DNA from 2 places in the Pseudomonas lyxosi genome. Region 2 is predicted to be linked to the other one. Evidence: riboswitches for the same ligand, from Rfam matches in the RefSeq annotation. Region 2 holds a riboswitch; the other holds the start of a gene.
What was found. Region 2 has a riboswitch for cobalamin ahead of ACMXYI_RS25350 (CbtB domain-containing protein). Riboswitches for the same ligand answer to the same signal wherever they lie in the genome.

Region 1: another riboswitch for cobalamin. It lies ahead of cobO (cob(I)yrinic acid a,c-diamide adenosyltransferase); the one in region 2 lies ahead of ACMXYI_RS25350 (CbtB domain-containing protein).

The regions. Positions count from the first base shown of each region.
Region 1 is NZ_CP180481.1:6,363,841-6,378,929, forward strand. It holds gene cobC (alpha-ribazole phosphatase family protein) at 1-115, opposite strand, end outside; gene cobT (nicotinate-nucleotide--dimethylbenzimidazole phosphoribosyltransferase) at 112-1,167, opposite strand; gene cobU (bifunctional adenosylcobinamide kinase/adenosylcobinamide-phosphate guanylyltransferase) at 1,164-1,685, opposite strand; gene ACMXYI_RS29185 (cobyric acid synthase) at 1,701-3,152, opposite strand; gene cobD (threonine-phosphate decarboxylase CobD) at 3,149-4,141, opposite strand; gene cbiB (adenosylcobinamide-phosphate synthase CbiB) at 4,134-5,042, opposite strand; gene bluB (5,6-dimethylbenzimidazole synthase) at 5,039-5,695, opposite strand; gene ACMXYI_RS29205 (cobyrinate a,c-diamide synthase) at 5,692-6,987, opposite strand; gene cobO (cob(I)yrinic acid a,c-diamide adenosyltransferase) at 6,998-7,609, opposite strand; cobalamin riboswitch at 7,943-8,105, opposite strand; gene ACMXYI_RS29215 (hypothetical protein) at 8,260-8,844, shown strand; gene ACMXYI_RS29220 (PQQ-dependent sugar dehydrogenase) at 8,913-10,226, shown strand; gene ACMXYI_RS29225 (O-methyltransferase) at 10,231-10,884, opposite strand; gene ACMXYI_RS29230 (C40 family peptidase) at 10,900-11,436, opposite strand; gene ACMXYI_RS29235 (C40 family peptidase) at 11,602-12,240, opposite strand; gene hda (DnaA regulatory inactivator Hda) at 12,455-13,159, opposite strand; gene ACMXYI_RS29245 (AI-2E family transporter) at 13,390-14,463, opposite strand; gene ACMXYI_RS29250 (DUF2066 domain-containing protein) at 14,502-15,089, opposite strand, start outside.
Region 2 is NZ_CP180481.1:5,530,467-5,545,555, forward strand. It holds gene cobN (cobaltochelatase subunit CobN) at 1-3,274, opposite strand, end outside; gene cobW (cobalamin biosynthesis protein CobW) at 3,278-4,339, opposite strand; cobalamin riboswitch at 4,438-4,652, opposite strand; cobalamin riboswitch at 4,745-4,973, shown strand; gene ACMXYI_RS25350 (CbtB domain-containing protein) at 5,095-5,286, shown strand; gene ACMXYI_RS25355 (CbtA family protein) at 5,298-6,005, shown strand; gene ACMXYI_RS25360 (cobalamin biosynthesis protein) at 6,002-6,415, shown strand; gene cobM (precorrin-4 C(11)-methyltransferase) at 6,499-7,245, shown strand; gene nfuA (Fe-S biogenesis protein NfuA) at 7,324-7,908, opposite strand; gene ACMXYI_RS25375 (fatty acid cis/trans isomerase) at 8,097-10,391, opposite strand; gene metH (methionine synthase) at 10,547-14,257, shown strand; gene ACMXYI_RS25385 (DUF2970 domain-containing protein) at 14,413-14,631, shown strand; gene ACMXYI_RS25390 (ABC transporter substrate-binding protein) at 14,628-15,089, opposite strand, start outside.

The DNA.
Region 1 (15,089 bases), 830 kb from region 2:
CCGCCGCGCGCATCTGCGCCCAGCCCTTTTCAGTCAGCGCATCGTCGAGGCTACCGCGCAAACCGCCGCCGAGTTCGGTTTCACCGTGACGCAACAGGTCCAGGTGCAAGGTCATGCCGGACGGTCCGCCACGGCGGCCTCGGCGAAAGTCGCCATCTGCCCGTGAAGGTCGCACGCCAGACGCAACAACGGCACGGACAACGCCGCGCCGCTGCCCTCGCCCAGACGCAAGCCGAGGTCCAGCAGCGGTTCGGCGTTCAGGGTTTCCAGCACATGACGATGACCCGGCTCGGCGCCGCGATGACCGAACAACAGCCACTGACGGCATTCAGGGTTCAAGCGCACCGCCACCAACGCCGCAACGCTGCAGATGAAACCGTCCACCAGCACCGCAACGCCTTCCTGGGCACACGCCAGATACGCGCCGACCAATGCAGCGATTTCAAAACCGCCGAGGTTGAACAGGGTTTGCAGTGCGTCGCCACGTTGAGCGCTGTGCAACGCCAAAGCGCACTCGATGACCTGAGCTTTATGGCTGACACCCGCCGCATTCAAACCCGTGCCCGGCCCCGCCAGATGCACCACCGGGCAATCGAGCAAGGCACACGCCAACGCGCTGGCTGCGGTGGTGTTGCCGATGCCCATCTCGCCACCGATAAACAACTGCGCACCCGCCGCGATGGCGCGCTGCACGCTGTCGCGGCCGGCCTGCAAAGCGAGTTCGCCCTGAGCCGAGGTCATGGCCGAACCTTCGACGAAATTCGCCGTGCCCGGGCCAATGTTCAAGTGACGCACACCCGGCAAATTCAACGACGGCGTCACCGTGCCGAGGTCGACAACTTCCAGCGAGGCCCCGAGTTGCCGCGCCAACACGCTGATCGCCGCTCCACCGCTGACGAAGTTGTGCAGCATCTGCCCGGTGACTTCCTGAGGAAATGCCGACACCCCTTCAGCGACCACGCCATGGTCACCGGCAAAAATCGCGATCCACAGCTGATCCAGACTCGGTTTGACCTGCCCCTGCATACCGGCCAATTGCACGGCCACCGACTCAAGCCGGCCGAGGGAGCCGGCCGGTTTGGTCAACTGCTGTTGACGAGCTTGCGCCTGCTCGACCGCTTGAGCATCGATCGGTTTGCACGGGTTAAGCCACCAGGATTGAGTCATAACGCAGTTCCTTTCAAAGTCATGGGCAGACCAGCGATGGTCAGGACGACGCGTTGACAGCGCTCGGCCAACGCTTGATGCAGCCAACCGGCTTCATCGACATAGCGGCGAGTCAATTCGCCCAGCGGCACGACACCCATTCCGGTCTCGTTGCTGACAAAAATGATTTCACCCGGCAACGACGCCAGGCAGTCCAGCAAAGCATCACGTTCGGCCGACAGCCGCTCGGTGTCGTCGAGCATCAGCAGATTAGTCATCCACAACGTCAGGCAATCCACCAGCAAGCACTGATCGGCGCTGGCGGTTTCGCGCAGGATGCGGGCGAGTTCCACCGGCTCTTCGATCAACGCCCATTCGGCTGGACGACGGGCGCGGTGATGGGCCACCCGCTCGTTCATTTCACCGTCGAGGGGTTGGCTGGTGGCGATGTAGGTCACTGCCAGACCGCTGTCGGAGGCGAGTTTTTCAGCCAGGCGACTTTTGCCGGAACGGGCGCCGCCGAGGATCAGTTGCAGCATGGTGATAACCCCTCTTTAAAACCCACAGAGTTCCCGCAACAACCCGGTATCCAGATGCTTCTCCACCAGATCCGCCAGCCGCTCGATATCGCGCTCACGCAACGCGTGATAATCCACGTCCTGCACAGCCTGCAAACCTGCCCAGCGCAACAGCGCACTGCACGCCGCGGGCGATTCAAACAGCCCATGCAGATAGGTGCCGAAAATCTGCCCGTCCACACTTTGCGCACCGTCGCAGCGACCGTCGTCCAGCTGCACCGCGGCGTTTTCCAGCGCCGGCCCGGTGGTCACCCCGGCATGAATTTCATAGCCGCTGACCGCCGCGTCTTCCAGTGCCAGACGCCCGCGCACATTGCGCAGTTGCTTCTCTTCTTCGAGCTGGGTTTCGAACGCCAGCAAGCCCAGACCGGCGCTGGAACCCGGTGCGCCTTCAAGGCCCAGCGGATCGTGTACCTGCTCGCCGAGCATTTGCAGACCGCCGCAAATCCCCAGTACTTTGCCGCCATAACGCAGATGACGACTGATCGCGATGTCCCAGCCATTGGCCCGCAGGTACGCGAGGTCGCTGCGCACGCTTTTCGAGCCGGGAAGAATGATCAGGTCCGCCGGCGGAATCGCCTGACCGGGGCCGACAAATTGCAGATCCACCTGCGGATGCAAGCGCAGCGGATCGAAGTCGGTGTGGTTGCTGATGCGCGGCAGCACCGGCACCAGCACTTTCAGCACCTGGTCGGCCTTGTCGGTCTGACGCTGATCGATGCCGTCCTCGGCTTCCAGGTGCAGGTCCATCACGTAAGGCAGAACGCCGATCACCGGTTTGCCGGTGCGCGCTTCCAGCCAGTCGAGCCCCGGTTGCAGCAAAGCGATATCGCCACGAAACCGGTTGATGATGAAGCCTTTGACCCGCGCCTGCTCGCTGGGTGACAGCAGTTCCAGCGTGCCCACCAGATGCGCAAAAACGCCGCCGCGATTGATGTCGGCGATCAACACCACCGGACAATCCACCGCCTCGGCAAAGCCCATGTTGGCGATGTCACCGGCACGCAGATTGATCTCGGCCGGCGAACCCGCGCCTTCGACCATGACCACTGGATACGCCGCGCTCAGCCGTTCATGGGAAGCCAGCACTGCTTGCATGGCGATGGCTTTGTAGTCGTGATACGCGACCGCGTTCATCGTCGTGACCGCGCGACCATGGATGATCACTTGGGCGCCGGTGTCGCTGTTGGGTTTGAGCAGCACCGGGTTCATGTCGGTGTGCGGCTCAAGGTTGGCGGCTTGAGCCTGCACCGCTTGCGCGCGACCGATCTCGCCACCGTCGGCGGTCACGGCACTGTTGAGCGCCATGTTCTGCGGCTTGAACGGCACGACGCTGACGCCCTGACGCGTGACCCAGCGGCACAACGCCGTCACCAGCGTGCTTTTACCGGCGTCGGAAGTGGTGCCTTGCACCATCAACGTAGTCATTGGGTTTCCTTGGCGTAGGCTTCGAACGCTTGCGCGAGACGTGTCCAGTCGGCTTCATCGGCGGGCAAGCCGAAACGCAGGCTGCTGTTGTTCGTGAACAACCGCAGCAGAATGCCGCGCCGGGCCATGAACTCATGCAGGGCTTCGGCGCGGTCGGTGATCAGCCATTGAAACAAGGCGCAGCCGCCCTGGGGCTTGAAGCCGTGCTGTTCAAGCAGCAGTGCCAGACGCTCACTGGCTTCATCAGCGCGAACCCGTTGCCGGGCATGCCCTTCGGTATCCCGCAGACAGGCCTGCCCCAACACCCTCGTCGGTCCGCTGACCGCCCACGGCCCCACTTGCTCGGCCAGCAACTTGAGCAACTTGCGCTCGGCCAGCACGAAACCCAGGCGCACACCGGCCAGGCCGAAAAACTTGCCGAAGGAACGCAGCACGATCAACCCGACCTGATTGGCAAAAGGTGCCAGGCTCAGCTGCGGTGTGTTGTCCATGAACGCCTCATCCACCACCAGCCAGCCACCGCGCTGGGTCAATCGCGAGTGCCAGTCGAGCAGACGACTCGGCGTCAGGCTCAGGCCAGTGGGATTGTTCGGGTTGACCACCACCAGCACGTCGAGGCTGTCGAGAAAGAAGTCGACTTCCTGCTCCAGCACTTCACGCACGATGTAGCCATTACGGCGCCACGCTTCGGCGTGTTCGGCGTAACACGGCGAGAGCACGCCGACCTTGCCGACCCGGCGCAAACGCGGCAGCAACTGGATCGCCATTTGCGAGCCGGCCACCGGCAGCACCTGAGCGGCACCGTAATAATCACAGGCCGCCTGCTCCAGACCGTCATCGGTTTCCGGCAAACGCGCCCAGGCCCGCAACGGAATCTCCGGGACCGGAAACGGCCAGGGTGCGAGGCCGCTGGACAGGTCGAGCCAATTGGCTTCGGCGATGCCGTAATCGAGCGCCGCCTTGCGTAACCGACCACCGTGCTCAAGCATAAAATTCAGCCCCCACGCAGAGGATCAGCAACCATAACCATACCCCGCGCTGGACCAATTGCCAGCCACGGTCGATGGAGTCGGCGTCCGCCGGCATGCCTTCGCCCAGTGGCGGACGCTGATGCAGTTCACCGTGATAAATCGCCGCCCCGCCCAACTCGACACCGAGCGCACCGGCACCGGCCGCCATCACCGGACCGGCATTCGGGCTGTCCCAGGTCGGCCCCTGGGTGCGCCAGCATTTCAGCGCCAGTCGGGTTTTGCCCAGCAGCGCGTAGGTCAATGCCACCAGGCGTGCAGGAATGTAGTTGAGGACGTCGTCGATCTTTGCCGCGGCCCAGCCGAAACGCTCGAAGCGTTCGTTGCGGTAACCCCACATCGCATCCAGCGTGTTGCTCAAACGGTAGAGCACCACGCCAGGCGCGCCGGCCACGGCAAACCAGAACAGCGCAGCGAATACCGCGTCGCTGCCGTTCTCCAGCACCGATTCTGTGGCGGCGCGGGCGACTTCGGTTTTATCCAGTTCGCTGGTCTGGCGGCTGACCAGATAACTGACACGTTTGCGCGCCTCGTCCAGATCATCGCTGCGCAGTGCCTTGGCCACCGGCTCGACGTGTTCACCGAGGCTGCGCATGCCGAGGGCGCAATAGAGCACGAGAATCTCGACGATCCAGCCGACATAGGGCGCCCAGGAAAACGCCGTGGCCAGCAAGGTCAACGGCAACACTGCAATCACCCAAGCGGTGACACCATGGCTACGCCAGCCACGACCTTCACCATTGAAACGTTGCTCGATGCGGTCGGCAAAACGGCCGAACGCCACCAGCGGATGCCAGCGTTTGGGTTCACCCAGCAGCGCATCCAGCGCAACCGCGGCGACACTCAACAACGCCACACTCATTGACTCACTCCCCAATAATTTTCATACAGCAGCTCACTGAGTGGACGCGCCTGCGCCCAGCCTTCGAGTACCAGCATCGGCGCCGGATAGAATTCCTTGACCGGGCCGAGACAAAGAACGGCCAACGGCTTGGCTCCGGCGGGCAAACCCAGCAAGTCCGCCAGTGCTTGCGGCTCGAACAGCGAGACCCAGCCCATGCCCAATCCTTCAGCGCGGGAGGCCAGCCAGAGGTTCTGGATCGCGCAGGACAGCGAGGCCATGTCCATTTCCGGCATCGTGCGACGGCCGAAAATGTGGCGCTCGCGATCGTCCATCAGCGCAGCGACCAACACCTCGGCGCAGTCGTTGATGCCTTCGACTTTCAGCTTCATGAATTCGTCAGTGCGCTCGCCGAGGGCTTCAGCGGTGCGGATGCGTTCTTCTTCCACCAACAACTGGATCTTGCCGCGCAAGGCTCGATCGCTGATGCGGATGAACCGCCAGGGCTGCATCAGGCCGACACTCGGTGCCTGATGCGCGGCTTCGAGCAGGCGCCGCAGTAGCTCGGGCTCGACGGTGCCGCCGCTGAAATGACGCATGTCGCGGCGTTCGCCGATAGCTCGGTAGACCGCCGCACGCTCAGCTTCGCTGAACGCTAGATCATCTGGGTTCATGGCTTGAACAACGCCGCCACCGCCTGGGGATTGGAAGGGAAATAAAAGTGCACGTAGGACGCGGTCATCCGCCCTTCGCGGTAAACCGCCTCTGCCCCTCGCCCACCGTTAGGGCTCAGGCCACGAGCAATCGGCTCAAGCTCGGTGCTGGTCAGCGAATGGTGATAGGTGTGCCCGCGCAACGAACCTTCCGGCAACTCGACCGCCTGCAACGCCAGCGCGGCCAAACGCTTTTGCATCACCGCATCACCGGCCAGCAAGCCGACCAATTCAGCGCGAGTGCCCTCGACATCGGTCAACGAATCGAGCAAATACAGCATGCCGCCGCACTCGGCCAACAACGGTTTCCCCGCCGCATGGTGAGCGCGGATTGCGGCCAGCATCGTGGTGTTCTGTGACAGCGCCACATGGTGCAATTCGGGATAACCGCCCGGCAGATAGAGGCTGTCTGCCTCCGGCAATTGCGTGTCACGGATCGGCGAGAAAAACAGCAACTCAGCGCCCATGGCGCGGAGCAGATCCAGGCTTGCGCCGTAAGTGAAGGCGAACGCTTCGTCACGGGCCACAGCAATCCGCACACCAGCCAGCAACGACTCGGCAGCGATCACATCAGGGGCGGCGAATTCCACCGCTGGTGGCAGCGCGACCTCGCAGCTGCTGGCCAGTGCATCGGCCGCCGCATCGAGGCGCAGATCGAGATCGTTCAACTCACTGGCCTGAACCAGACCGAGGTGTCGACTCGGCAATTCGATCCCGGTTTCCCGGGACAAGGCGCCGTACCAGCGCAAACCTTCAGTGAGGCTGCCTTCAAGTAATTGCGCATGACGCAGGGTGCCGACACGGTTGGCCAGCACACCGGCAAACGGCAAGTCCGGCTGATAACGCGCCAGCCCCAGGGCCAGTGCGCCAAAGGTCTGGGCCATGGCAGTGCCGTCGATCACACCGAGCACCGGCACACCGAAATGTCGTGCCAGATCAGCGCTGGACGGCGTGCCGTCGAACAGGCCCATGACGCCTTCGATGAGGATCAGATCGGCTTCGCCGGCGGCTTCCCACAACAGTCGACGGCTTTCCTGCTCGCCGACCATCCACATGTCCAGTTGATACACCGGCGCACCGCTGGCGCGCTCGAGAATCATCGGGTCGAGAAAATCCGGGCCGCATTTGAACACGCGCACCTTGCGCCCCTGATTGCGATGCAAACGGGCCAGCGCGGCGGTGACGGTGGTCTTGCCCTGACCGGAAGCCGGCGCGGCAATCAATACCGCCGGGCAATGACGATGGCTATTCATAAAGTGCAGCTCACAACTCGACGCCTTTTTGCGCTTTGATCCCGGCCTGGAATGCGTGCTTGATCACGCCCATTTCGGTGACGGTGTCGGCCAGTTCGATCATCTCCGGTTTCGCACCACGACCGGTGACCACCACGTGCTGCATTGGCGGACGGGCCTGCAAGTCGCTGAGCACTTGATCGAGATCCAGATAACCGTGCTTGAGCGCAATGTTCAATTCATCCAGCACCACCAGGCCGATCGACGGATCACGTAACAATTCGCGGGACACCGCCCACGCGGCTTCAGCGGCGGCGATGTCACGCTGGCGATCCTGGGTTTCCCAGGTGAAGCCCTCACCCATCACATGAAAACGCACCTGTTCCGGAAAGTGCCGGAAGAACAGTTCTTCGCCGGTGCTGCTGCGCCCTTTAATGAACTGCACCACGCCACACTGCATGCCGTGGCCCATGGACCGGGCGAGCATGCCGAAGGCCGAGCTGCTTTTGCCTTTGCCGTTGCCGGTCAGCACCAGCAGCAGGCCACATTCATTCGGGGAATTGGCGATGCGTTCGTCGATCACGGCTTTTTTGCGCAGCATGCGCGCCAGATGACGTTCGTCACGATCGGGGGTATCAGTCATGGGGGAGCTCTCCGTTGAGGCTGGATAACGGCGGGCAGGCACAAGAATAGACGGCAAAAAGCCTGGCATCGCCCACCGTGATGCCGCTGGATGGATCAGGCCGGTCTCCGGGCTCATGAGCGGCATTTTGCCTGACTGCGCGCCTTCCCATGTCATACGACACAGTGGCTAGGGCCTGTCATCAGCTTTTTCCTATACCGCGCCACAGCAGGCCCGGCCCTTCGGGTTGTGTCTGAAAGCGGACCAGACTGCGTTGCAGTCCTTGGCAAGGGAACAACCATTACCAGCGGACTGCGCCTTGCCTGGTCCGCTTTCAGACCTCAACGCGGTATAGGAAAAAACTGATGACAGGCCCTCGCGCAGTCTTCACTCATTTACCGTTGCGGGGGCAGCGCCGGGATCATGGCTCTTCGTCGCTTGAAGAGAGTCACTCACCGGCTTCCCTGTTTCACTCTGTCGACCAAGGTCACAGAGCACCTGAAACAAGCCGCGAAGGTTAGAGGGTTGGGGATGGAGCGTCAATTGAAGACGGGCGGCCTGCTAGCGAATAACTGCCGTCGATCAATTATCTGACGCCAATCTTGTGCCACACTCTCAGCAGTGATATCAAAGAGCCACAATCTCACAACACAATAACAAGGGTGAGCCACATGCAAGGCATGATCATCAGCAATCCGAAGCTGGAATTCCTGCGCCCGGTGCTGGAACGCTGGTTTGACTGTATCGACCGCTACAACGCCGTGCGCGGCGATAACGACACGCCTTACTGGTTCGACGAAAAAGCCAACCTGAGCCTGCTTTCCGCCGCGGCCTGGATGGCGGAAATGGTCACGCTGCAACAAACTCCAACCCGTAAACAGACCGAAGAAGGCGAACGCAATGGCCGCGCCGATCTGTTTATCGCGACCAGCGAAGAGCGCGCGTACCTTCAAGCCACTCAACGCTGGCCACGCGTCAACAGCCTGAACCTGACTCAAGCCTTGCAGGACATCACCAGCGATGCCAAACGCATCAGCTACGCCAGCGACCTGAAACTCGGCTGCCTGTTCGTCGCGCCACAAAAAGCTCAACAAAGCGCCACCCCGGAAGAACTCCAGGACATGGTCGACGACCTGCAAAAGGAACACACCTGCGCGGTGGCCTGGTACTTCCCCTACGCCTATCGCAAGTTGCGCAACGAAGCCGGCAACTATCACCCCGGCATTGCCGTGCTGTTCAAGGAAGCCCGCGGCTGACCGGTTGAACCATCGCGTACCTGTGCTTCTCTACTGATTAGGTCAATGCATTCATAGGGAAGATCAGCATGCGCAAGCCCCAGCTCGCTCTCGTTATCGTGCTCGCCGGAGGGCTTGCCGCCTGTGGTGAAACCGCCAGGCTGCAAGTCTCCGACGGCATCGGCCCATCGCCCAAGCTGCCAGAACCGAACAAAACCCTGATCCCGACGGTGAACATCGCCCCGGCGATCGGCTGGCCGGACGGCACGAAACCCATCGCCGCGACAGGGACTCAAGTCGCGGCTTTTGCCGAAGGTCTCGATCACCCGCGCTGGCTTTACGTGTTGCCCAACGGCGACGTGCTGGTGGCCGAAACCAACGCACCACCCAAACCCGATGACGGCAAAGGCATTCGCGGTTGGGTCATGGGAAAAGTCATGGGCCGTGCCGGCGCCAAAGTGCCGAGCCCGAATCGCATCACGCTGCTGCGGGACAAGGACCACGACGGCATCGCCGAAACCCGCACGGTGTTCCTGGAAAACCTCAACTCACCCTTCGGCATGACCCTGGTCGGCAATGACCTGTACGTCGCCGACTCGGATCGCTTGCTGCGCTTCCACTATGAAAACGGCGAGACGGCGATCAAGTCGCAGCCGATGAAGGTGATCGACCTGCCGGGCGGTACGCTGAATCACCACTGGACCAAAAACGTCATCGTCAGCAAGGACGGCAGCAAGCTGTACGTCACGGTGGGTTCCAACAGTAACGTTGCGGAAAACGGCATGGACAAGGAAGAAGGTCGCGCGGCGATCTGGGAAGTGGATCGCGCCACCGGCAACCATCGGATCTTCGCCTCGGGGATTCGCAATCCAAACGGGCTAGCCTGGGAACCTCGGAGCGGCGCATTGTGGACAGCGGTCAACGAGCGCGACGAGATCGGAAGTGATCTGGTGCCGGACTACATCACCTCAGTGAAGGACGGCGGGTTCTACGGCTGGCCTTACAGTTATTACGGTCAGCACGTCGACATCCGCGTCGAGCCGCAAAACCCCGAGCTGGTGGCCAAGGCCATTGCGCCGGACTACGCGCTCGGGCCGCATACCGCATCGTTGGGCCTGACGTTCGCTGAAGGCAACAAGCTGCCGGCGCAGTTCAAGGAAGGGGCATTCGTCGGCCAGCATGGCTCGTGGAACCGTAAACCACACAGTGGCTACAAAGTGATTTTTGTACCGTTCGCGGGAGGCAAACCGACTGGGCAACCGATCGATGTGCTCACAGGTTTCCTCAACGCAGATGAGAAAGCCATGGGCCGGCCAGTGGGCGTGGTGATTGATCAGCAAGGGGATTTGTTGGTGGCGGATGACGTGGGCAATAAGGTGTGGCGCGTATCGGCGGCCAAGTAAACGCTTAGCGCTTGCGGCACAGCGTTAACCCATCACCCAACGGCAACAGCGACAGATCCACACGCGAGTCATCCTTCAAGGCGCGATTGAGCGCCTGGATGGCTCGGGTGTCTTCACTTTCGGGATTGTCCTCAAGCACCCGGCCACTCCACAGTGTGTTATCGAACACCGCCAGACCGCCGACGCGCAGCAGACGCAATGCGTGCTCCAGATAGCGTGGGTAGTTGGCTTTGTCGGCATCGATGAAGATCAGGTCGAATGGCTCTTGCTGATTCAGCTGAGCCAAGGTTTCCAGCGCGGGCGCCAGACGCAGATCGATCCGCTCGGCAAGCCCCGCTTCCTGCCAGTAACGCCGTGCAGTGGTGTTGTAGTCGCCGGGTATGTCACAGCAGATCAGAGAACCGTCATCCGGCAATGCAGCCGCCATGCACAAGGCGCTGTAACCGGTGAAGGTGCCCACTTCCAGCAGACGCTTGGCGCCGGTGAGCTTCACCAATAGCGCGAGGAACTGACCTTGCTCGGGCGCCACCTGCCAGCGAGCCATGGGCAGCGCTTGGGTTTCGTCACGCAAACGCTTGAGTAGCGGCGTTTCGCGCAGGGAAACGTCGAGCAGGTATTGATACAGGGAATCGTCGAGATTGAGTGTGCGAGCGGTCATGACAACCTCTGCAATTTAGGGGTTGCGTGCCAAGTGCTCAGGTTGCAAGACGCGCTTGGCACTCAGATAGGCTTTCTGCCAGTAAGCTTTGGACAAACTGTCGAGCTTCACCGTGCCGCCGGTGGCGGGCGCATGGACGAAGCGACCTTCGCCGACGTAGATCCCGGCGTGGCTGACCTGAGAACCGCCATTGGTGGCGAAGAAGATCAGGTCGCCGGTTTGCAGACCTTCCTTGCCCACGCTGGCCGCCTGCATGCTGATCATCTCGCGCGTGGTACGCGGCAGAGAAATGCCGGCGACGTCACGGTAGACATAACCGATCAGCCCGCTGCAATCGAAACCCGAATCCGGCGTGTTACCACCCCAGCGATACGGTGTGCCCACCAGGCCGAGCGCGCGGAACAAGACGTCTTCTGCCTCAGGGGAGAATGCTTGGGAGGAACTGAAAATAATGGGAGCGCGAACCACCGGCGAAGGTGGCGGTGTACGGCTGGCGCAGGCGCTGAGCAGCGCTGCGAAGAACATGATTGCGAGGCGGGCCGACGTCGACATATGCAGAGCATCCTGATCTGGCTGCGGCTTTTTCTGCAGGGGGCGCAGAAAAGAAAACCGCCTGCGCAGGACGCAGGCGGTTTGCCATCAATAATAGATCAGGATTCTAGCTGCTACGTGGCAAACTTCAAGTAAGACTTTAAGTTCACCTTACAAAAAGTCCGCTTACTTGCGAGCCGTGACGATCGTCGGTGCCATCGCCAGTGCGCGCTTGGCTTCGATGAAGGTTTTGCTCCAGTAGCTGTCGCCCAGGCTATCGATCCGGACACCACCGCTGCGGCGGCTGCTGGAATGGATGAACTGGTTGTCACCCAGGTAGATCCCGGCGTGACTGACGCGGCCGCGACGGCCATTGGTGGCGAAAAACAGCAAGTCGCCCGGCTCCAGTTTGCTGCGAGAAACCAGCGGAGCGTCGACGTTGATCATTTCGCGAGTGGAACGTGGCAGGTTCAGGCCGGCTTCTTCACGAAACAGGTAACCGATGAAGCCGCTGCAATCAAAGCCAGCTTCGGAGGTGCCGCCGAAACGGTAACGGGTACCGATCAGGGACATGCCGCGTTCGAGGATGCTGTCAGCCAGAACCGGAAGCTGGTACGACTTGCCGCCGGCGAAGTCTGCCAGTTCTTTTTCGGTGGCCGCCTCTTCCTGGAAAAGAGCTTGCTGATAAAGAGCGGAAGATTGGGCAGTAGCAGAATTTTTAACCTGCTGTTGTTGCTCTTGCTGGGACACTGGAGAGTGGGCAGCGCAACCGAACAACAGGGTGACGAGTGCGAGGGGCACGAGGGGTGCAAAGCGATTTAGCATGGGCACGACCGTGGCTGATAGTTCTAAAGAAGCCGAGACTATGCCTACTATCATCCTCATTTGCAAATTCAATCGAACTTTATGTGACTTCTTGGTTTCGCGTTTACATCTAAGCGCTTAAGCCCGTTTTAGACACTCGCGCAGCCTGCAACCCTGTAGGAAAGCGGATTTCTTGACGCCTGAAATATGCCAAAACCCGCTACAGGCCTTGGCTTTACCAGCCTAGCGTTTCTTTCAGAAAGGGAATTGTCAGCTTGCGCTGAGCTTGAAGGGAAGCCTGATCGAGACGCTCAAGCAGCTCGAAAAGTGCACTCATGCTGCGCGTACCGCGGGTCAAAATAAAATGCCCGACTTCATCGGTCAGGTGCAGACCGCGACGAGAGGCGCGCAGTTGCAAGGCACGCAACTTGTCTTCGTCGGAGAGTGGACGCATCTGAAAGATCAGCGCCAACGTCAGTCGGGATTTGAGGTCCGCCAGCTTCACCGGCAGTTCACGCGGGGATGTCGAAGCGGCAATCAGCAGGCGTCGACCGCTGTCACGCAAACGGTTGAACAGATGGAACAACGCCTCTTCCCAATCCGCCCGACCGGCCACCGCCTGCAAATCATCCAGGCAGACCAGTTCGTACTGTTCGAGGTTGTCGAGGATGGCGATGCCGCGATCAAGCAGTTCGGCCAACGGCAAATACACCGCCGGCTCACCCAGTTGCTCGAAGCGCAGGCAGGCCGCCTGCAACAAGTGCGTACGCCCTACCCCGTCCTTGCCCCAGAGATAAATCAGGCTTTCGGTCCAGCCGGCGTCGGCTTCGCATAGCCGCTCGACATAGCCGAGTGCAGCGGCATTGGCGCCTGGGTAGTAATTGATAAAGGTAGCGTCATCACGCAGACGCACACCTAGGGGCAGCTGAATCGGTTTCATGCTGACTGAACAGTTCCAAAGGAACCGTTAGTGGCCTCTGTGTAAAGTTTGCGAAGTTTATACCCGTGAGGCGGGTCGCACAATGCGACAGACCACAAGCAAAATCAAAGGTTTGCGTTAACGCACTGGTTTTATGACAGTTTCTTTGGCGGCGCATGTGACAGCCGCGCGAGGGATTCGGGTCAACCTGGCAATGAACCAGGCTGCCCGCCATGCTTGATCAGGCCCTCTTAAATCTCTGGCTCATCACCACCGCTGTACATATCCGAATCTTTATACAAATCATGCACATGGCGCACCAGCACCATGATCACCGCCGCCACTGGCAGCGCCAGCAGCACACCGGTAAAACCGAACAGCTCGCCCCCCGCCAGAATCGCGAAGATCACCGCCACCGGGTGTAGACCGATCTTGTCCCCCACCAACAATGGCGTCAGCACCATGCCTTCCAGCGCCTGCCCCACCATGAACACCGCGACGATACCGAACATGGGATACAGATCGCCGCCGAACTGGAACAGACCGGCAATCAAGGCCGCGCCAATCCCGATGACAAACCCCATGTACGGCACGATCGCCGCCAGACCGGCGATCAAACCGATCAACAGCCCCAGCTCCAGCCCTACCAGCATCAAGCCGGCCGCGTAGATCACACCCAACGCCACCATTACCAGCAACTGCCCGCGCACGAATGCACCCAGCACTTCATGGCATTCACCCGCCAGGATCACAACGCGCTCTTCGCGATCACGGGGCAGCAGGCTGCGGATCTTGGCCATCATCAGGTCCCAGTCCCGCAGCAAATAGAAGACCACCACCGGGATCAGCACCAGATTCGCCAGCAAGCCAATCAATGCGAGGCCGGAGGCCGTCGCCTGACTCAGAACGACCCCGACAATGTCAGTGGTCTGGCCCATGTGCTCACTGATCGCAGCCTTGAGCTTGTCGAACTTCCAGAAATTATCCGACAGTCCGAATTTCGATTGCGCCCACGGCAGTGCGGTGTGCTGCAACCAATCGAGCATCTGCGGCGTCAGTTCGTACAAACGAAACAACTGCTTGGCGAGCATCGGCACCAACACCAACAGCAGTGTCGTGAAGATCAAGGTAAACAGCGCAAACACCGCCACCACGCCCCAAGTCCGAGACAGACCGGCCTTCTCCAGCCGATCCACCAGCGGGTCGAACAGATAGGCCAGCAGCAACGCGATCAGGAACGGGGTCAGAATCGGATGCAACAACCAGACAAACACGCAGAGCAGAACCACCCCACCCAACCAGAACCAACGCCGCGTATCGGCCATGTACCACTCCATATGCATCTATATAAAGAAAGAAAACCTTACCAACGGAATCGCAACTGCGGCACAGGTGCCGGAGTCGGCGCTACTACCGGTGCCGAACCCTCGGCCGGTTGAACCGGTGCGACTGGCGCCGGCGCTTCACCGGCCGGAACCTCCTGCAACTTCGCCAGTGACAATTGCGCCCTCAACTGTTCGGCGCTGCCATTGACCCGATAGAGAATCCGGTCGCCGTCGACACTCTGCAGACGCGCACCAAACGGTTCCAGCAAACGCCCAAGCGCCGCGTAATGTTCCAGATTCATGCCCTGCACTTCGAGCAATTGTTCGCCCGAAGCACCCGGCTTGACGACAAACCGCGGCGCCAGCCGCTGATTGACCGCCAGCATCACCGCATCGGCCACCGCGGCCTGATCCGCGCCCTGCACGCTGCCTGCCTCCTTCTTGTCGCCGAGCCACAAATGCCACTTGGCCTGCCACTGCCCGCCCTCTTCACGGGCATGCACCGCGAGCAAGGCGTCAGCGTTGTAACGCTCCGATACCCCGCGCAGTGGCGTCGCGTCCGTACCTTCCAGATTCGGTGCCGTGGCGACGATCTGCTCACTCAGATCGGCCAGCGGCAGGCGCAG
Region 2 (15,089 bases):
CCTGGTTTTGCAGCACAGCCTGAACCTGGCTCAGGCGCTGGGCGAACTGCTCTCGCGCTGCGGTGCCTTCGTCAGAACCGCCGTAAGCGTAGCCGCCCCAGTTCAGATAAACCTCGGCCAGGTCGTCGCGGCTTTGCCACAGGCGACCATCAATGGCGCCCTGCACGCCCGCGCCGTAAGCACCGGGTTTGGCACCAAAGATGCGCCAACCGGCCTGACGCTTGGCCGAGTCTTCATCCAGCCCCGATTGCATCAACGCTTCGCGCTCGGCACGCACTTTGGCGGCCAAGGGGTTGAGGTCGTCCGGCTCGTCGAGGGCGGCGACCGCTTGCACGGCGGCGTCGAACAGGCGGATCAGATTGGCAAAGGCATCGCGGAAGAATCCGGAGACGCGCAACGTCACGTCCACGCGCGGACGGTCCAACAGACTCAGCGGCAGAATTTCGAAGTCATCGACCCGCTGACTGCCCGTGGCCCAGACCGGGCGCACGCCCATCAGCGCCATGGCCTGAGCGATGTCGTCGCCGCCGGTACGCATGGTCGCGGTGCCCCACACCGACAGGCCGAGCTGACGCAGGTGATCGCCGTGGTCCTGCAGGTGTCGTTCAAGAATCAGGTTGGCCGACTGGAAACCGATACGCCACGCGGTGGTGGTCGGCAGGTTACGCACGTCCACCGAGTAGAAGTTGCGCCCGGTTGGCAGCACGTCGAGCCGTCCGCGACTCGGCGCACCGCTCGGGCCGGCCGGCACGAAGCGGCCGCTGAGGGCGTCGAGCAGACCGCGCATTTCCGCCGGGCCGCAGGCGTCCAGACGCGGGGCGACGACTTCACGCAGGCTGTCGACGATGGCTTTCACCTCTGACCAGCCGGGCTCGCTCAGTTGCTCAACCTCAGTGATCAAGGCTTGCTCGATCAGTTGCCCGGCAAACAGTTCCAGACGTTCGCGGGTATCACCTGCTGTGCGCCAGACTTCATCGGTGAGGGTTTGCAGTTCAATCGGACGCGGCCCGATCCAAGGCTCGGCAAGCGCACAATCCAGTGGATCGAAGCCCAACGTGAACGCCTTGGCCAAGGCCCGCAGCAGACTCGATTGCGCACCACGCCCATCGCCACGCGGAATGCGCAGCAACGCCAACAACGTATCGATACGCAAACGCCCGGTCGGCGACTCGCCAAACACATGCAGACCGTCGCGGATCTGCGACTCTTTCAAGTCGCACAAATAGGTGTCCAGACGCGGCAACCAGATCGCCGCATCGGCATCACTGTCGAGCTTTTCGTCCAGTTGCAGTTCGCGGTCGATGTGCGTATCGCGCACCAGTTGCAGGATGTCGCGCTGCAATTCCCGGGCGCGGCGCGGATCGAGCAATTGCGCTTCGTAATACTCGTCGGCGAGTAATTCGAGGTTGCGCAACGGGCCGTAAGTTTCGGCGCGGGTCAGCGGCGGCATCAGGTGATCGATAATCACCGCCTGCGTACGGCGCTTGGCCTGGGCGCCCTCGCCCGGATCGTTGACGATAAATGGATAGATGTTCGGCAGCGGACCGAGCAGCGCATCCGGCCAGCAATGCTCCGACAGCCCGACGCCTTTGCCCGGCAACCATTCAAGGTTGCCGTGCTTGCCGACGTGGATCACGCCGTGGGCGCCATAGGTGTTGCGCAACCAGAAGTAGAACGCCAGATAACCGTGAGGCGGCACCAGGTCCGGGTCGTGATACACCGCGCTCGGATCAACCTGATAACCCCGCGCCGGTTGGATGCCGACGAAGGTCAGGCCAAAGCGCAGCCCGGCGATCATCATTCGCCCGCCACGGAACATCGGATCGTTTTCGGGCGAGCCCCACCGCTCCAGCACGGCTTGGCGATTGGATTCGGGCAAGGCGTTGAACATCAGGTTGTAGTCATCCAGCGCGAGGCTTTGCATACACGGGCGCTGGTCGAGGGTGTCGAGGTCATTGCTGACGCCACCGAGCAATTGCTGGATCAACGCGGTGCCGCTATCAGGCAACTCGGCCGGCAGCGGATAACCTTCTTTATGCAGCGCACGCAGGATGTTCAGCGCCGCGGCCGGCGTGTCGAGGCCGACGCCGTTTCCAATACGCCCGTCGCGGGTCGGGTAGTTGGCGAGGATCAGAGCGATGCGTTTTTCAGCGCTGGGCACACGCGCCAGATCGATCCAGCGCCGCGCCAGTTCGGCGACAAAATCCATGCGCTCCGGTTGTGGTCGATAGCAGACCACATCGGATTGGCTGCGCTCGCTGCGCCAGGCCAGGTCTTTGAAGCTGATCGGTCGGCTGATGATCCGCCCGTCCAGTTCCGGCAATGCGATGTGCATCGCCAGATCGCGTGGACCGAGGCCCTGTTCGCTGGCGCGCCAACCGGGTTCGTTGTCCTGGGCACAGATCGCCTGGATCACCGGGATGTTGCGGCGAAACGGTCGCAGGTGCGGCGCTTCGGGGCTGGATTGCGCGAAACCGGTGGTGTTGAGAATCACGCGGGCTTCGACTTCCTCCAACAGGTCCTCGACCACCGTCAGGCAGCCGGGCTCTTTCAAACTCGCCACGGCAATCGGCAACGGATTCAACCCTGCCGCCTGCAAACGCTGGCAGAAAACATCGATGAAGCCTGTGTTGGCCGCTTGCAAATGCGAGCGGTAGAACAGCACCGCCGCGACCGGTTGATCGGCCTGCCAGTCGGCTTGCCAATCCTTCAGTTCAGCGGGGCTTTTTTGCGAGTGGTAGATCGCTGTGCGCGGCAGGGTTTGCGGATCGGCCCAGGCGTAGTCGCGGTCCAGCCAACGATTGGCGAGGCAGCGGAAGAAATCCAGGGCATTGCTCATGCCGCCTTGACGCAGAAATTGCCAGAGGCGGTCGCGGTCTTCCGCGCCCACCGTGCTTAGCTCGCTGAGTTCCGGGTCTGGGCGGTCATCGCCGGGGACCAGAATCAGCTGCACACCGCGCTCCGACAGTTGCACCAGTTGCTCGATGCCATAGCGCCAATAGGCGATGCCGCCGTGCAGCGAAATCAAAACGACCTTGGCGTGGCGCAGCACTTCGTCGACATACAGATCGACCGAGGCGTGATTCTGCACCTGCATCGGATTGGCCAGGCGCACGCTGGGGTAATCGTCGGGCAACTGCTGCGCGGCTTCGGCGAGCAGCGCGAGGCTGGAGTCGCCGCTGCACAGGATCACCAGCTCGGCGGGGGTTTGTCCAAGGTCGGCAATGTTGTCATCCGACACGAAACCGCCGGGCTGGGTCCTGAGCAGGTGCATGGCTTAAACGCTGAGCGCAGCGCGCAATTGCGCTTCAAGCAGAGTGGCGTCCAGCTCCTGACCAATCAGCACCAAACGCGTGGTGCGCGCTTCGTCGGCGCCCCACTGACGGTCGAAATGCTTGTCAAAACGCGTGCCCACGCCCTGGATCAGCAGGCGCATCGGTTTGTTCGGGATCGCCGCAAAACCTTTGACGCGCAGGATGCCGTGCTGGACCACCAGTTGGGTCAGCGCGTCCAGCAGCAGGCTTTCGTCGGCTTGCGGCAGTTCGATGGAGATGGAGTCGAAGGCATCGTGGTCGTGATCGTCTTCGCCTTCATGGTGGTGATCGTGATGGCTGTGACGGCTGTCGATGTGTTCTTCAGAACCGGCGCCAAGGCCGATCAGCACGTCCAGTGGCACACGACCGCTGCTGGCTTCGATGACTTTTACGGCAGGCGGCAGTTCTTCAGCGACTTCCAGGCGCACACGGGCAAGGTCTTCAGGGCTGATCAGGTCGGCCTTGTTGAGGATTACCAGGTCAGCGCTGGCCAGTTGGTCGGCGAACAGCTCGTGCAGTGGCGATTCGTGGTCCAGGTTCGGGTCGAGTTTGCGCTGGGCATCGACCTGGTCCGGGAAAGCCGCGAAGGTGCCGGCGGCGACCGCTGGGCTGTCGACCACGGTGATGACCGCGTCAACGGTGCAGGCGCTGCGGATTTCCGGCCACTGGAAGGCTTGCACCAGCGGTTTTGGCAGGGCCAGGCCCGAGGTTTCGATGAGGATGTGGTCGAGGTCGCCGCGACGGGCGACCAATTCGCGCATCACCGGGAAGAACTCTTCCTGAACGGTGCAGCACAGGCAGCCGTTGGCCAGCTCGTAGACGCGGCCGTTGGCTTCTTCTTCAGTGCAGCCGATGGAGCATTGCTTGAGGATTTCGCCGTCGATGCCCAGCTCGCCGAACTCGTTGACGATCACCGCAATGCGACGGCCCTGAGCGTTGTCGAGCATGTGCCGCAGCAAGGTGGTTTTGCCCGAGCCGAGGAAGCCGGTAACGATGGTGACGGGGAGTTTGGCCAGTGTTTTCATCGGATGCCCTTTGGCAAGGTGGCGGGCATACGGGACGACAATCGCTGCGACGGGCGCGCGCGGAAGAGTTCGCCACCGGATCACCCCGCCCGGTTGTAGTGAGAATCTGTGTCGAGGCAGGTCTCCTGGCTGACGGTGTGCCGGGCTTGTGGGCCTGGCATTCGCTGCGCCTTCCCGCGAACCCGTTGCACAGGGTTTGCAGTGGCGTGGCAGCGAACATCACCGTTCACAGTTGCGGGGGCAGCCGCGGCATCGACCGCGTTCCCTTCTTAGCTTCGGCAGACGCCGAAGAACCTCGAAAGCGCAAGGCTACGCATCGTCTGGGGGCGGGTCAATGTCTGAGGAGCAGCGCGACATCCAATTGAGAACCCATGCCAATTGACGCCCAACCCCCGCCCATGCTCTCCTACACGCCTTGTTACGGGTGCCCTTCACAGGGTGAAACGGGAAACCGGTGAATCATGTGCTTTACTCTAAAGTCATGTCAGTCCGGTGCTGCCCCCGCAACGGTAAGCGAGCGAAGCGTCAGATCCACTGTGCCAGCAGTTCGGCATGGGAAGGTGATGCTTGCAGGTCAAGGCGAAAGCCAGCGCCCCTCGTGAGCCCGGAGACCGGCCCGCAACACAAAGTGACCATTACGATCACTGAATAACAAACCCGCGGTGGGCGGGCGCTGTTTGAACCTCTGCGTGCCCGACTCGCAGGGGTCTTCCATGCGCTCTATTTCACCCGCTGACAGACCAGAGGGAAGCGCCATGTCGATCATCAGCAGTACCGACCACAGCACCGCCAGCACGACCACGACCTTGAGCCAGCGCCTGACCGTCGCCGTATGCGCGTCAATTCTGGGCGCGTGCCTGGTGTATTTCGCCGGTTTCTCGCACATCGAAGCGGTGCACAACGCCGCTCACGATACTCGCCACAGCTCTGCATTCCCGTGCCATTGAGACCTGCTGACATGATCAAGCGTATTGCGCAAACCGCAGGGTTCACCGGGCTGCTGGCCGCCCTGTTGCTGACCCTGCTGCAAAGCTTCTGGGTGGCTCCGCTGATTCTGCAGGCCGAGACCTACGAAAAGTCCGAGCCGGCTGCTGTTGAAGTCCACGAACACGCCCCGGGTACTGTCGCCGCTCACACCCACGACGCCGAAGCCTGGGAACCGGAAGACGGCTGGCAGCGCGTGCTGTCCACCACCGGCGGCAACCTGGTGGTCGCTGTCGGTTTCGCCCTGATGCTGGCCGCTCTCTACACCTTGCGCGCACCGACCAAAACCTCCCAAGGCCTGCTTTGGGGCCTGGCCGGTTACGCGACGTTCGTGCTGGCACCGACCCTCGGTCTGCCGCCTGAGCTGCCGGGCACTGCCGCCGCTGATTTGGCGCAGCGGCAAATCTGGTGGATCGGCACGGCTGCCTCCACCGCGGTCGGCATCGCATTGATCGTGTTCAGCCGTCACTGGCTGATGAAAGTGCTCGGCGTGGCCATTCTGGCTGTTCCTCATGTGATCGGCGCACCACAACCGGAAGTCCACTCGATGATGGCTCCGCAAGCCCTGGAAGCTCAGTTCAAAATCGCTTCGCAGCTGACCAATGTGGCATTCTGGCTGGCCCTGGGCCTGATCAGTGCCTGGTTGTTCCGCCGCAAAAGCGATGGTCAATACCACGCATGACTGAGATCAGCACAGCGCCGACGTTAGTGGTCGGCCTGGGCTGCCAGCGCGGCTGCCCCGTCAGCACGCTGCGGGCGCTGCTCGATCAGGCGTTACAGGCACATAAAATCGAACTTCACCAGGTCAAGGCCCTGGCCAGCATCGACCTGAAGCGCGAAGAGCCTGGCTTGATCGAATTGGCCGAACAGCTTGCGTTACCCTTGCAGTATTTCAGCTGTGAACAATTGGCTGTCTATCAACCGCAACTCAGCCATCGTTCAGACATCGCGTTCGAACGCACCGGCTGCTACGGCGTCGCGGAAAGTGCCGCCCTGGCCCTGGCCGAACACCTGGCCCAGGCACCGGCAAAATTACTGATCTCCCGACAAAAATATGCCCAGGCCACCTTGGCATTGGCCGGCGCTGCATAAAATCCCCGATAATCCCCGCCATCGATCATGAGCAATCTTCATCTGAAGCCTTGCCCAGCCCCTTTTTCTCACAGGAACCGACGATGACCGTCTACTTCATTGGCGCAGGTCCCGGCGACCCGGAACTGATCACGGTCAAAGGCCAACGGCTGATTCGCAGCTGTCCGGTGATCATCTATGCCGGCTCCCTGGTGCCCGCCGCCGTGCTGGATGGCCATCGCGCCGAACAGGTGGTCAACAGCGCCGAGCTGCACCTGGAACAGATCATCGAGCTGATCAAATCCGCCCATGCCAAGGGCCAGGACGTGGCCCGGGTGCACTCTGGCGACCCGAGTCTTTATGGTGCGATTGGCGAGCAGATTCGCTACCTGCGCGAACTCGACATCCCGTTTGAAATCATTCCCGGCGTCACGGCCACAGCGGCCTGCGCGGCGCTTCTGGGCGCGGAACTGACGTTACCGGACGTGTCGCAAAGCGTGATCCTGACCCGCTACGCCGACAAGACCGCGATGCCCGCCGGCGAAGAGCTCGGCAGCCTGGCGCAGCACGGGGCGACCATGGCGATCCATCTGGGGGTCAATCATCTGAACAAAATCCTGGCCGAATTGCTGCCGCATTACGGCGCGGACTGCCCGATCGCGGTGATTCACCGGGCGACCTGGCCGGATCAGGACTGGGTGGTGGGGACGCTTGAAGACATTGCCGCGAAGGTTGAAGCCAAGGGGTTTCGGCGCACGGCGTTGATTTTGGTGGGCCGGGTTTTGGGCAGTGATCACTTCAGTGAGTCATCGCTGTATCGCGCGGGGCATGCGCATCTCTTCCGTCCCTGAGCCACAGGTTATCTATCACCCATAAAAAAACGGCGCTCACGGGGCGCCGTTTTTTTATGTCTGCAGCGAACACCTTACTTAGTAGTAGGCGTTTTCTTTCTGCGTGTGGTCGGTGACGTCACGAACGCCCTTGAGCTCGGGAATGCGCTCGAGCAAGGTACGCTCGATGCCTTCGCGCAAGGTGACGTCTGCCTGGCCGCAGCCCTGGCAACCACCACCGAACTTCAGCACGGCGATGCCGTCTTCGACCACATCGATCAGGCTGACCTGACCGCCGTGGCTGGCCAGCCCCGGGTTGATCTCGGTTTGCAGGTAATAGTTGATACGCTCGTTGACCGGACTGTCGGCGCTGACCATCGGTACTTTGGCGTTTGGTGCCTTGATGGTGAGCTGGCCGCCCATACGGTCTGTGGCGTAGTCGACTACCGCATCGTCCAGGAAAGCTTCGCTGAACGAGTCGATGTAAGCGGTGAAGCTTTTGAGCCCCAGCGCCGTGTCTTCAGGTTTTTCTTCGCCCGGCTTGCAATAAGCAATGCAGGTTTCGGCGTACTGGGTGCCAGGCTGGGTGATAAAGACGCGGATGCCGATGCCTGGGGTGTTCTGCTTGGAGAGCAGATCAGCCAGATAATCGTGAGCGGCGTCGGTAATGGTAATAGCGGTCATGGAAACTCCTCGCAGGCTTGGACGCAGTTTACGCCAATCATCGCGCCGTACAAAGTCCTAGTATTTTTGTCGGGAAAGAGCGGTTATAGCCATCTTCACCGGTTCACCGTCAATCCGGCCTTTAAGCCACCGATCGCCGCATTTTCCCACCCATTCAAATCCGACACCGGCGCACCATCAAAGGTCGATCAAAGATTCTCGTACCGGTTCATGTCCAGCACGCCCTCTTCCACCGGTTCTGTCTCATGGACGTACCGGCTCAGGTCATGGAAGTAGAACCAGAACTGCGGATGGCTGCGGCGAATCCCCCAGCGCTCGACGATTTTCTCGAAGCGATTGGCGTCCTTGGCGTTTTCCATCTCGTCCACGAACTCAGGCACTTGCTCAGCCGGAATGTTGAACATGAAGTTCGGATAGCTGCTGAGCACGCCCGGGTAAATAGTCACTGTGTCGAGCCCAGGCTGATACCGCAGCGATTCACCGAGCAGGAACGCGACGTTACTGTGCGCGCGATTGCGCAGCAGGCTGTAGACCTCGCGCTTGCCGCTCGCGGTTTCGATGCGCAGCAGGGTCGCTTCCGGCAACTGATCGATAACCTTCAGCCCGGCCGCCGGACGCGAAGTCAGGCGACTCAACGCCTGCTCGGCGCTCTGCAAGGCCAGATCGATGTTCGGCCGCGAGCAATAAGCACCGTCACAACGGTTGATCGGATCAGGCTTGGCGTTGAGGTCGCCGTAACGGGTGAGCAATTGCAGGGCGAAATCGCGTTTCGGGTCCTTTTCGTCCAGTACCAGCGCCGTCTCTTTGTCATTATCGATGGCTTCGTAGTCCAGCCACATCTTGAATTTGCCGCCGCTCTGGTACCAGTCGTCGAGGTAATCGTCGCGCGAATCGGCCGGCATCAGGCGCAGGAAGTTCTGCTCGGCACCGTTGCGGATCAGGTCGAAGTACAGCCGGGTCTGTGCCTGATGGGAAACATTGCCGAACACGTCGAAGTTGACCGCCAACTGATAATACGTGCGTTCCAGCAGCGGGAAGTCGAACAGCCACATCGTTTGCGGCACGTCACCGATCAGGCCTTTGTTCACCGAGGCACTGTCGAAATGCCGGAAGATCGTCAGCAAGGCGTTATCGTTACCGGCCCACAAGGTCGACCAGCTCGGCGCCGGCGCATCGGCGTAACTGTCACGGCGCAGCGCCTCGTACTCGTTACGCTTGTCGCGGTAGTCATGCCACAGGCTCAGGACGCTGCCGACATCGTCGTTCTGCCCCGGCATCGCCAGCAACGGCGTGGCCTGGCCGCGGTAGTTCGGATCGATGATGTAGAGGTCGTGTTCAGGCGCCTGGAACATTGCCCAAAAGTTATCGCGGATCACGTCGGTGGCGATCTGCCCACGGCACACTGGGCCGCGAATAAACGTACGGACGAAGTATTCGGCGTTATCGAGCATGAATTGATAACGCGCCTGGGCCGGGATCGCCTCGAACGTGGTGAACGGATTGGCCCGACGCTCCGGCCCGTAGCCCGGCAAGGCGTTGACCTGCCAGTTGCCGTTATAGAAGAGGCTTTTGATCCGAGCCATCTTCGCCGCGCTCAACGGGTAGGTGATGTGGGTCTTCTGCACAATCACGCCTTGCACCGGCCACAAGCGGTAATACACCTGAGTGCCTGGATCGTCATTCGGGCGGCGTGTGTTGATCAGATCGATCGGCTGGCCGGTCGGCGTGCGCGAACGCACCCACTGAAAGAAATGCCCCGGCTCACCGTCCTTGAAATAGAGATGAGCGAGAAACCAATGCTCGAACAACCAGCGCCCCACCAGGCTTTGCCGTGCGCCCGGTGCGTTGAGCAGGTTTTCCCACTGCACCACCTGCAACGCTTCTTTGGCGCTCGGCACAAGACCCTGCTCGTCAATCGGCGCGCCGGACGCCAGCCAGCGTTGCAGTGTCTGGTATTGCTGGTCGGTCAGGCCGGTGACCGCGAGCGGCATGCCCTCTTTGGGATGTGATTTGGCGTAGCCGTCAAACTCGGCCGGCAGGGCGCACATGTTTTCCCGGTTCAGTCCAAGGACGATGTCCTCCGGCAACTTGGCGTTGGGTTGCAAGGGGGTTTTGTGGCCCTGCTCAAGCATCCGCGCCATCAACGCGGCCTGACTGCCCTGGGCGTCGAGCACCGAATAGAAGTCCTTTTGCTGCCAGGTGCGTTTGCCGAAGGCGTCATAAAACAGCCGGGTCGGTGCGGCAGCCTGGCGGCGTTCGCCGTCGTAGACCGGGATCTTGGTCGCGCCACGGGCAGCCCCTTCGCCACTGCCCAGATTGAGCTGACAGGCGGAGTCATAGCAGGCATGGCAGGCCACACACTTTTCGGTGAAGATCGGTTGTATGTCGCGACTGTAGGAAATGGCAGAAGAAATGGCCGGATCCTGCGCGGCAGCGCCCCAGCTTAAAAACAGCAAAACCATGCTGATGACGCGATAAGACATATCCCTGGTCCCGATCATGAAAAAACGCCGCGATTCTACCGGTCTGCACCCCACTCCAACATGAGCGATATTCATGCAAAACCGGGACATGCTCTAAAACCGCACAGGTTTGCTATTATCCCGCCCCTTCGTCATGGTCTTTCCGAGTAGTCCAAATGTCCGATCGCAGTGTTCGCCTTCAAGCTCTCAAGCACGCCCTCAAAGAGCGCATCCTGATTCTCGATGGCGGCATGGGCACTATGATCCAGAGCTACAAGCTCGAAGAGCAGGATTACCGCGGCAAACGCTTCGCCGACTGGCCAAGTGACGTCAAGGGCAACAACGACCTGTTGATCCTGACGCGCCCGGACGTGATTGGCGCCATCGAGAAAGCCTACCTGGATGCCGGCGCCGACATTCTTGAAACCAACACCTTCAACGCCACCCAGGTGTCCCAGGCCGATTACGGCATGCAGGGCCTGGCGTACGAGCTAAACGTAGAAGGCGCACGTCTGGCGCGCAAGGTGGCAGACGCCAAGACCCTGGAAACCCCGGACAAGCCGCGTTTCGTTGCTGGCGTGCTCGGTCCTACAAGCCGCACCTGCTCGCTGTCGCCTGACGTGAACAACCCCGGCTACCGCAACGTAACCTTCGATGAACTGGTGGAAAACTACACCGAGGCCACCAAAGGCCTGATCGAAGGCGGCGCCGACCTGATCCTGATCGAAACCATTTTCGACACCCTGAACGCCAAAGCGGCGATCTTCGCGGTGCAAGGTGTGTACGAAGAACTCGGCGTCGAATTGCCGATCATGATCTCCGGCACCATCACCGATGCCTCCGGCCGTACGCTCTCCGGCCAGACCACCGAAGCGTTCTGGAACTCCGTGGCCCACGCCAAGCCGATTTCGGTTGGTCTGAACTGCGCCCTCGGTGCCAGCGAGTTGCGTCCGTACCTGGAAGAGCTGTCGAACAAGGCCAGCACCCACGTTTCCGCGCACCCGAACGCCGGCCTGCCGAACGAATTCGGCGAGTACGACGAACTGCCGTCGGAAACCGCCAAGGTCATCGAAGAATTCGCCCAAAGCGGCTTCCTCAACATCGTCGGCGGCTGCTGCGGTACCACGCCAGGTCACATCGAAGCCATCGCCAACGCCGTGGCCGGTTATGCGCCGCGTGAAATCCCGGACATTCCAAAGGCCTGCCGCCTGTCGGGCCTGGAACCGTTCACCATCGATCGCAACTCGTTGTTCATCAACGTCGGTGAGCGAACCAACATCACCGGCTCCGCCAAGTTCGCCCGCCTGATCCGTGAAGACAACTACACCGAAGCCCTGGAAGTCGCCCTGCAACAGGTCGAAGCCGGCGCCCAGGTGATCGACATCAACATGGACGAAGGGATGCTCGATTCGAAGAAGGCCATGGTGACCTTCCTCAATCTGATTGCCGGCGAACCGGACATCTCCCGCGTACCGATCATGATCGACTCCTCCAAGTGGGAAGTGATCGAAGCCGGCCTCAAGTGCATCCAGGGCAAGGGCATCGTCAACTCGATCAGCATGAAGGAAGGCGTCGAGCAGTTCATTCATCACGCCAAACTGTGCAAACGCTACGGCGCCGCCGTCGTCGTGATGGCCTTCGACGAAGCCGGCCAGGCCGACACCGAAGCGCGCAAGAAAGAAATCTGCAAACGCTCCTACGACATTCTGGTCAACGAAGTCGGCTTCCCGCCGGAAGACATCATCTTCGACCCGAACATCTTCGCCATCGCCACCGGCATCGAAGAACACAACAACTACGCTGTGGACTTCATCAACGCCTGTGCCTACATCCGTGACGAACTGCCGTACGCGCTGACCTCCGGTGGCGTGTCCAACGTGTCGTTCTCGTTCCGTGGCAACAACCCGGTGCGCGAGGCGATCCACTCGGTGTTCCTGCTGTATGCAATCCGCAACGGCCTGACCATGGGTATCGTCAACGCCGGTCAGCTGGAGATCTATGACCAGATCCCGGCCGAGCTGCGTGACGCCGTGGAAGACGTAGTGCTCAACCGCACTCCGGAAGGCACTGACGCCCTCCTTGCCATTGCCGACAAGTACAAGGGCGACGGCAGCGTCAAGGAAGCCGAAACCGAAGAGTGGCGCGGCTGGCCCGTCAACAAGCGACTGGAGCATGCACTGGTCAAGGGCATCACCACGCACATTGTTGAAGACACTGAAGAATCCCGTCAGTCGTTCGCTCGCCCGATCGAAGTGATCGAAGGCCCGCTGATGTCCGGCATGAATATCGTCGGCGACCTGTTCGGCGCCGGCAAAATGTTCCTGCCGCAGGTGGTGAAATCCGCCCGCGTGATGAAGCAGGCCGTGGCTCACTTGATCCCGTTCATCGAGCTGGAAAAAGGCGACAAGCCGGAAGCCAAGGGCAAGATCCTGATGGCGACGGTAAAAGGCGACGTGCACGACATCGGCAAGAACATTGTCGGCGTGGTGCTGGGCTGTAACGGCTACGACATCGTCGACCTCGGTGTGATGGTGCCGGCGGAGAAAATCCTGCAGGTGGCCAAGGAGCAGAAGTGCGACATCATCGGCTTGTCCGGTCTGATCACGCCTTCGCTGGATGAAATGGTCCACGTCGCACGCGAGATGCAGCGTCAGGACTTCCATCTGCCGCTGATGATCGGTGGCGCGACCACCTCGAAAGCGCACACGGCGGTGAAGATCGAGCCGAAGTACAGCAACGACGCAGTGATCTACGTCACCGACGCTTCCCGCGCCGTGGGCGTGGCGACGCAATTGCTGTCCAAGGAATTGAAACCGGCGTTCATCGAGAAGACTCGCCTGGAATACATCGAAGTCCGCGAGCGCACTGCCAACCGCAGCGCCCGTACCGAACGCCTGAGCTACCCGGCGGCCATCGCCAAGAAGCCGCAGTTCGACTGGAGCAATTACGAGCCGGTCAAACCGACGTTTACCGGTGCCAAGGTGCTGGACAACATCGACCTGAAAGTCCTGGCCGAATACATCGACTGGACACCGTTCTTTATCTCCTGGGACCTGGCCGGCAAGTACCCGCGCATCTTGCAAGACGAAGTGGTCGGTGAAGCCGCCACCGCGCTGTTCGCCGATGCCCAGGAAATGCTCGCCAAGTTGATCGACGAGAAACTCATCAGCGCCCGTGCGGTGTTCGGCTTCTGGCCGGCCAACCAGGTGCGTGAGGATGACATTGAAGTCTATGGCGATGACGGCAAGCCGACTGCCAAGCTGCATCACCTGCGTCAGCAGATCATCAAGACCGACGGCAAACCGAACTTCTCCCTGGCTGACTTCGTTGCACCGAAGGACAGCGAAGTGACCGACTACGTGGGGGGTTTCATCACCACCGCCGGTATCGGTGCCGAAGAAGTGGCCAAGGCCTATCAGGATGCCGGCGACGACTACAACTCGATCATGGTCAAGGCCCTGGCCGACCGCTTGGCCGAGGCGTGCGCTGAATGGCTGCACCAGCAGGTCCGTAAAGACTACTGGGGTTATGCCAAGGACGAGACGCTCGACAACGAGGCGCTGATCAAAGAGCTATACACCGGTATCCGCCCTGCCCCGGGCTACCCGGCCTGCCCGGATCACACCGAGAAATCCACGTTGTTCAAGCTGCTGGACCCTGAGGCCTCGGAAATGAAAGCCGGCCGTAGCGGCGTGTTCCTCACCGAGCACTACGCCATGTTCCCGGCGGCAGCGGTCAGCGGTTGGTACTTCGCTCACCCGCAGGCGCAGTATTTTGCCGTGGGCAAGATCGACAAGGATCAGGTGCAGAGCTACACCTCGCGCAAGGGTCAGGAGTTGAGTGTGACCGAGCGCTGGTTGGCGCCGAACCTGGGTTACGACAACTAACCCCCCTCCCCTGTGGGAGCGTGGCTTGCCCGCGATGAAAGATGACGCGGTTTCCCTGTGAGACCGCGGCGCTTCCATCGCGGGCAAGCCACGCTCCCACAGGTTCGGGGTGGATTGTCTATGCTTATGGCTCACACATGTGTGACGAGGGGTTTATGGACGATCCAGGCGACAACAAGCCGCCCACTTTCTGGCAGATGCTGCACAGCGTCATGGCGGCGGCGTTCGGGGTGCAGAGCGGGAAGAACCGGGCGCGGGACTTCACTCATGGCAAGCCCAGTCATTTCGTGATTCTGGGGATTTTGTTCACGGCGGTGTTCGCCTTGACGCTGTACGGCATCGTGCAACTGGTGGTGCATCTGGCCGGGGTCTAGCGCATCAACATTTGCAGACTGAACGGATAGCGATATGACGTCGGCCGGCCCTTGGCTGAAAGACGACGGAAGTCCACACCGTAATCCGGTGATTCCCCCATCGCCAGCAATCGCCTGGCCTGCGCCTTGTCGATCAGTTGCAGCAACGGGATTCGCCGGTCTCGGCCGCCGTAATGGCTGAGATCCACGCCCTCCTCAAGATCATGTAACTCCACCAGCGCCCAGCCGCCCAACGTGAAGTGCCCGCCCACCAGCACGCTGATGCGTCCGTCTACCGTCGCCTGTAACGCCGCCGGCGAGGTGTTGACCGCACTGAACAACGCATCCTTGCCGGGTGTCCCACCCGTCTCCGAATACGCCTGCATGACGCCAAACGCCATTTCGTCATTGGCTGACCACACCAGCGAAACCTTCGGGTAACGCCGGAACAGCAGTTTGGCCTGTTCATAGGCCCGTTC